Regions from separate parts of the Ellagibacter sp. genome, predicted to be linked through region 1. Evidence: predicted binding sites of a transcription regulator. Region 1 holds the regulator's gene; the other holds the start of a gene.

Region 1 (3,478 bases):
TAACAAAGCCTGCATAGCCTCTTGGCAGTGCGATTGCGACTCCTGTTGGAACAAGCTTTCGTTCGAAGGGCTTGAGCGAAAAATCTTCGGCTGAGCGCAGGTCTACGCCTGCGTCGCCCTCGTATGCGTAACGGGGAACCTCCAAGGTTTCATCAAGCCGTTTTATAGGAACGAGTAACTGTTCTGGCATGATTTATCGCAACTCCTCAAGTGCTTCAGCGAATTCTTCAATGTTTTGAAAGTCTTTGTATACGCTCGCGAACCTGACATAGGCGACATCGTCGAGCTTTGCAAGGCGCTTCAGCGCCATATCGCCAAGTTCTTTCGATCTTATTTCGGTGCGTGAGGTATTGCGAAGCTCTGTTTCGATGCTGTCGATCAAGTCGTCGACCTGCTCTTTCGAAATCGGCCGCTTGGCGCATGCGATAAGCAGGCCCCTGAACAGCTTGTTGCGATCGTAAGCTTCGGACGAACCATCGACTTTAACGATGACAAGCGGGTTATCGCCTAAGCGCTCGTATGTGGTGAATCGGCGTTGGCATTTCAGGCACTCTCGGCGCCTTCTAATCGATGTTCCGTCTTCGGATGGGCGTGAGTCTACGACTTTTGATTCAAGGTAGCCGCAGGAGGGACAACGCATGCGCATGCTCCTTTAAACTTTACTTCTGTTAAAGGTATCATACCGTATGGATTGTCCCTTACGGCTTTGATCAGGATGTCCGCACAATTGAAGATGCGGATACCACCAAAAGGTTTCTTACAGGAAAAACAGGATAAACGAAGCGATTGTCATTGCGACGCCGCATGCGATTACGTGTGATGGCTTCATATCGCTGTGGGAGATGCCGCGCAAGGTTCCTTCTTTGAGGCTTCGCACCATCTTGCGATCATCGAGTGGCGTGGTGAAGAGCGCTTTGAGTTGGGAGAAGTCTGAAGGCTGTGCCGCCGTGCTGTTCTGTTCGAAAGACTCCCAATCGAACTCGTTTTGCGCAATAGCTGGGAACTCGATGATGGTCGCAGATTGCGATTGCTCTGCTGAACTGGGCTTCAGCGCGGCTGATCCGTGTACGGGGTACCTCATTTCGAAATTTCCCATCTTTGTGCCTCCTTGCCCTTGCGTAGAACCTTTGTTCGCGTTTATAATAAATCGAACAAAGGTTCACGTCAATAATTATTTCAAACATTTGTTCGATTTATTGAAAGGACGCACTATGGCCACCAAAGTGACGAAGCGTCAACAAGCTGTTCTCGATTGCATTGAGGATTGCATTCGGGAAAAGGGCTACGGGCCGACGGTTCGTGAGGTATGCCATGCTCTGGGGCTTTCCTCCCCTTCCACCGTCCATGTCCACCTGAAGGCTCTCGAAGAAAAGGGCCTTATCAAACGAGACCCTTTAAAATCTCGATCAATTTCGCTTACCTACCCTCTTGAGGGCTCATCGGTACAGGCGAGCTCCGTTCCAGATGTCGTTCAGCCGAGCTTTAGTAAAATCGTGAACGTGCCTCTTGTGGGCGATGTCGCTGCAGGCGTGCCAATTCTTGCTGAAGAGAATATTACCGACACGATTTCCCTTCCGACCGACATTGTCGGCGATGCCCCCTCGTTCCTCTTGTCCGTGCGCGGCGAATCAATGATCGAGGCAGGTATCAACGACGGCGATTATGTGGTCGTTAAGGAGCAGCCAGTTGCCAATAACGGCGATATCGTTGTCGCTATCATCGACGATGGGGCAACCGTGAAGCGCTTCTACAAGGAGAAAGACCATATCCGGCTTCAGCCGGAGAACTCCTCCATGGATCCGATTATCACCACGAATTGCTCTATCGCGGGCAAGGTAGTTGCGGTGTTCCGTCGTTTGTAAGGTAGGGCTGAAAGGCGTTGACATAGCTTCGGGGGACGAACATTGTGATGGCGGTCCCCTGCTCTTCGTGGGTTTCGCTCACGATATGGCAGCGCTCATGAGCCTTTGCAACAAGAGCCCCCTTTGCATAGGGAATGAGGACGCTCATATGCGTATCGGCAGCTGAAGCGGCTTGCGCGATTCGTTTGACGAGCTCCTCAATCCCCTCTCCTGTTGCAGCGGATATCGCAATCGACTGCGGGTAACGGGACTTGAGAGCGCTAATGTCTTCGTCGCTTAGCAGATCGCACTTGTTGAATACCTCGATTCGAGGGATCGATTGAGCGCCGATTTGCTCGAGCGTCTCGTCGACGGCATCGCGTTGGCCCTCTCGTTCGCTTGAGGAAGCATCAACTACGTGCAGAATCAAATGCGCTCCCGTGATTTCATCGAGTGTCGACTTGAATGCCTCAATCAAGGTCGTCGGCAGTTTTTGAATGAACCCAACGGTGTCGGTGACGGTTATTTCACGCCCTTCGGGCAGCTCGAACTTCCTTGTCGTGGAGTCGAGGGTTGCAAAGAGCTTGTCATAGCTGAGGACATCGGCGTCGCAGAGGCGGTTGATCAAACTTGATTTACCTGCATTGGTGTATCCGGCCAGAGCAACGCGGAACATGCCGCTCGAATATCGTTCCTCGCGCTGCAGCGACCGAACGTCAGCTAAGTGAGCGAGCTCGCGCTTGATGGAGGTGATTCGCTTGCGTACCATCCTTCGGTCGACTTCGAGCTGGCTTTCGCCTTCGCCGAAGCGCGATCCGACACCGCCCCCCATGCGATTCGAGGCGAGATGCGCCCACATGCCGCGAAGGCGGGGGTAGAGATATTGGTTCTGTGCGAGGCGCACCTGCAACCTGCCCTCTTTCGAGGCGGCATGGAGCGCGAAGATGTCAAGGATGAGCGCCGTGCGATCGATGATCTTGACGCTCTTATCGACGGTCTTTTCGAGGTTAGATTGTTGCGACGGGATGAGCTCATCGTCGAATATGACCAGGTCCGCCGCATATGAGCGAGCAAGCTGGGCAATCTCTTCCGCTTTGCCTGTTCCGACGAACGTTCGAGGATTGGGTGATTCGAGCTTCTGCGTCGTCTTCGCGACGGTGTCAGCTCCCGCAGTGTCGGCGAGGCGCTCAAGTTCGGCGAGCGAAGAGTCGAGGGACCACTTCTGGTTCGGACGATCAACCCCGACGAGGATTGCTCGTTCCCGCTGTTCCTCAAACGTCGTTTGCGCTCCCTTGGTGAGCACCGTGGCGAACTGCTCCATGCTTACAGGACTACCGTTCCCTCGAACGCCTCGGCGGCAGGTCCCGTCATCATGACATGGTCGTCCTCGGCCCAAAGGATGTGGAGCACGCCACCGCGGAGGATGAGGTCGTTTTCGCGTCCGGTGCGTTCGGTCAACGCAGCAGCGACGCAGGTTGCGCATGCGCCCGTGCCGCACGCAAGAGTCTCGCCGCAGCCGCGCTCGTACACGCGCATCTCGATTCCCGCCTCTCCGATGTGGGCAAACTCGATATTGGCCTTCTCGGGGAATACGGGGTTCGACTCGTAGAATGCCCCGATTTTCTCAAGGTCGAGCG
Region 2 (3,478 bases), on a different contig from region 1:
TGCCCGCCGTCGGGGAGGCAAGTCCGTCGTCGATAAGCTTGTCAATCGTCGTTCCGTTGGAGACGGTGTGTTTCGCTCCGTTTACGGTGATGTCGAAAGTGGGCGGGTTCAAAACGAAGAACACGCCGAGGACGATGGCGATGACGAGCACCGCCATAACGCCGATGGCAACAGGACCGGGGCGCTTCGAGCGGCGCTCGGTGTAGCGGGAGTAATCGTTGTAGACGGCGGCGTTGGCCGGGTTGTTTCGGTTCGCCTGCGCGCGAGAGCGATTGTACGACGCGGGTCGCACGTTCCCCTGAGCAGTGGGTCGATTCGCCGATGAGCTGGCATGATTGCGCGAAGGCGCACCCTGGCGCATGTGCTGGCGAGAGTTCTGCGAGGGGGCGCGATGCGGCGCGGGCTCGCGCCCTGCCTGCGATGCGCTTCGGGGTCTGGGGGCACCCTGTTGATGGGCGCCTGTTTGCGGTCGGGTGCCAGCGGGGCGCCTGCTCGAAGAGGCGTGCTGGGCATCGTTTCCAACGGTACGACGATTCGGGCTTGCGTCTATTCGCCTTCTCGATGAATTTTCCCCAGGCTGCCGACTGTCCCGATAATGGTCTCGGCTAAATTGATCCGTCATGGCGTAAAAGTGCTCCTTATGTAACTGAAGTGCGGACGGACACGCAAATTTCCGCACCTGGAAACGATTATACGCATTCGCGCTGGGTTATGCCGCGCGGCACTCCATTTCCGAAATATTCAAAAATAATTCTTGACATGTCGCTACGCTCTGCTAAAGTGCGACTCACAACTTAATACGTTGAAACCGATGAGGCGAAGATCAAGCCGTTAAAGCGCTTACAGAGAGCGGGCGTTGCTGGAAGTCCCGTAGAGATGCTGAGCGGTAAATGGATCGCCGAGGGAAAGGGGAAAGGTTGTAAGCCCGCAAGGGAAGCAGCTGAGTATCTGGACCGTGAGCCTGCGTTAAGGGCAGAACATGTGTTGGCATGTTCGTGAGAGGGTTTCCTATGGGAAATCAATAAAGGTGGCACCGCAGATTTCGAATCTGTCCTTTATCTCAAAGGACAGATTTTTTTATTTTGCGGACAGATTGCCACCTGAGATGATTCCCGGGCGATTCCTCATTCGCGTCCAAGCCGGCAAACCGAAAAGTCCGGGGACGGACGAAGACAGGCGGAAAACCGCTAAGAAAGGAATGAGGAATCATGACCGAGAACATTGCAGCAGCGAAGCGCACTATCGCCACCGACCAGAAGAAAGACGGTCTATCCGTTCGGGACCTTATCTTAGTCGCTGTGCTTATCGCCGCGGGCGCCGTGCTGAAGCTCACCGTTTCGAGCTTTCTCAACTTCGCCGGCATGAAGCCGAACTTCATGATTGCCATGTACTGCCTGGCTATCATCCTCACGCGGCCGAAAATCTACCAATCGGTCGTCATCGGCCTGCTCGTCGGCGTGGTGAGCCAAATCCCGATGCTGAATGCGACACCATTGGTGAACATCGCGTCGGAAATGGTCGGTGCGCTTGTGTGCGGCATTCTCGTCACCGTGCTTGCCAAGGCGGCGCGCGACAGCAAGACCTGCCAAAACGTTGTCTTCCCGATTATCATCACCTTCATCTCCACCGTTTTCTCGGGCTATACCTTCGCGATGATCGTCGGAGTCGCTGTTGCGCACCTCGACCCGCTTGCCGTCTTCGGGGTGTACGCCGTCATGGTGCTTGGAACCGCGACGATGAACGCGGTGCTCGCCGCAATCCTCACCCCGGTTCTGCGCGCGGTTCTGAAGCGCTAAACCACCCCGTCTGTCTGACGGAAGCCTGCTCGCTCGACGTGCGACCCCCAATTGCCCGAAGGTCTCTTACCACAAAGGACATCCCATGATTGAAATCTCGCAGTTATCGTTTCGCTATCGGGAGGGGGCAGGCCCCATCCTCAAGGGGATCGACCTTTCCATCCCCGACGGCGCGTTCGTCGGCGTCACGGGCGCCGCGGGCAGTGGGAAGTCGACGCTCACCTACGCAATCAACGGCATCATCCCGCATTGCTACCCGGGCGATTTCTACGGCAGCGTCCGCGTCGACGGGCTCGACACGTGCGAGGCGTCGCTCACGGACATAAGCCGCCTGGTCGGAAGCGTGTGCCAGGACATCGACTCGCAGATGGTGTCGTCGGTGGTCGAAGACGAGGTGCTCTACGGCCTGGAGAACTTCGGCGTGCCTAAGACCGAGATCCCCGCGCGGGTCGACGAGGCGCTTGCGGCAATGGGCATCGCCGAGTTGCGCGATCGGAGCATCGCCGAGCTGTCGGGCGGTCAGAAACAGAAGGTTGCGGTCGCGTCGGTGCTCGCCCTGAAGCCGCGCGTGCTCGTGCTCGACGAGCCGACGGCAGAGCTCGACCCCGCGTCGTCGGTTGCCGTGTTCGACCTGCTCAAGCGCTACTCGGTCGAACATGGGACAACCGTTATCGTGGTCGAGCAGAAAATCGCCTTGCTCTCCGAGTACGCCGACGCGCTCGTTATCGTCGACGAGGGAGAGATTCGCTTCTGCGGCACTCCCCGTGAGGTGCTCGAACATTCCGACGAGCTTCTCGAGATTGGGGTGAACTGCCCGCGCTCGACGAGCCTTGTCAACAGGCTGTGTGCGCGCGGACTGGTGTGCGGGCCGGCGGTGTGCACCGTCGAGGGCGCCGTTTGCGCGTGCGAGGGGCTGCTTTCTGGGAAGGAGGCTTGCGCATGATTGAGTTTCGCCAGGTGAACGCCTCATATGATGGTGAGCTTGCCATCTTGCGGGATGTGAGCTTCACGGTGGGCGACGGGGATTTCGTCGCCTTCGTTGGAACGAACGGCGCGGGGAAATCCACTACGATGCGCCTGATCAACGGCCTTTTGAAGCCGACGTCGGGCGAGGTTTTGATCGACGGGGTGCCAACCTCGCAGCTGAGGACGAGCGAGCTTGCCTCGAAGGTGGGCTTCCTGTTTCAAAATCCTGATCGGCAGATTTGCTGCAAGACGGTGCGCGAGGAACTGCTGTTCGGCTTTTCCGCTCAAGGCCGCGCGGGCGCCGAAGCTGAGGCGAAGGTCGATGCGATGATCGAGCGCTTCGGGTTCGACGGCGATGCCGAGCCCTTCCTCTTGAATCGCGGGACGCGCCAGCTTTTGGCGCTCGCGTCGATCGTCGTGCTCGAGCCGCCCATCGTCGTGCTCGACGAGCCTACGACGGGCCTCGATTTCCGCGAATGCGCCAAGGTGATGGAGGTGGTCTCCGATTTGAACGCCCGCGGCACCACCGTTGTCATGGTGTGCCACGACATGGAGGTCGTCGGCGACTACGCGACGCGCGTGATCGCCATGACCGCAGGTCAGGTAGTTGCCGATGGCGCGACGTTCGATGTGCTGCGAGATAAGGGCGTGCTTTCCCGCGCGCATCTTCTGCCGCCGCAAATCGTCGAGGTGTCGATGCGCCTTGCGCAGGAAGG

The links. The regulator LexA, encoded in region 1, represses DNA repair genes until DNA is damaged. The targets are predictions, from matches to a motif close to CNAACANNTGTTNG.
Region 2: ACMRQN_RS07730 (tryptophan transporter) is a predicted target of LexA. The motif match lies at 975-988, and genes of this name have one in related genera.

The regions. Positions count from the first base shown of each region.
Region 1 is NZ_DBFSAP010000036.1:35,701-39,178, forward strand. It holds gene dut (dUTP diphosphatase) at 1-190, opposite strand, end outside; gene nrdR (transcriptional regulator NrdR) at 194-640, opposite strand; gene ACMRQN_RS04635 (hypothetical protein) at 758-1,096, opposite strand; gene lexA (transcriptional repressor LexA) at 1,212-1,862, shown strand; gene hflX (GTPase HflX) at 1,822-3,162, opposite strand; gene dapF (diaminopimelate epimerase) at 3,165-3,478, opposite strand, start outside.
Region 2 is NZ_DBFSAP010000050.1:16,248-19,725, forward strand. It holds gene ACMRQN_RS07725 (polysaccharide deacetylase family protein) at 1-292, opposite strand, end outside; gene ACMRQN_RS07730 (tryptophan transporter) at 1,209-1,796, shown strand; gene ACMRQN_RS07735 (energy-coupling factor ABC transporter ATP-binding protein) at 1,882-2,739, shown strand; gene ACMRQN_RS07740 (energy-coupling factor ABC transporter ATP-binding protein) at 2,736-3,478, shown strand, end outside.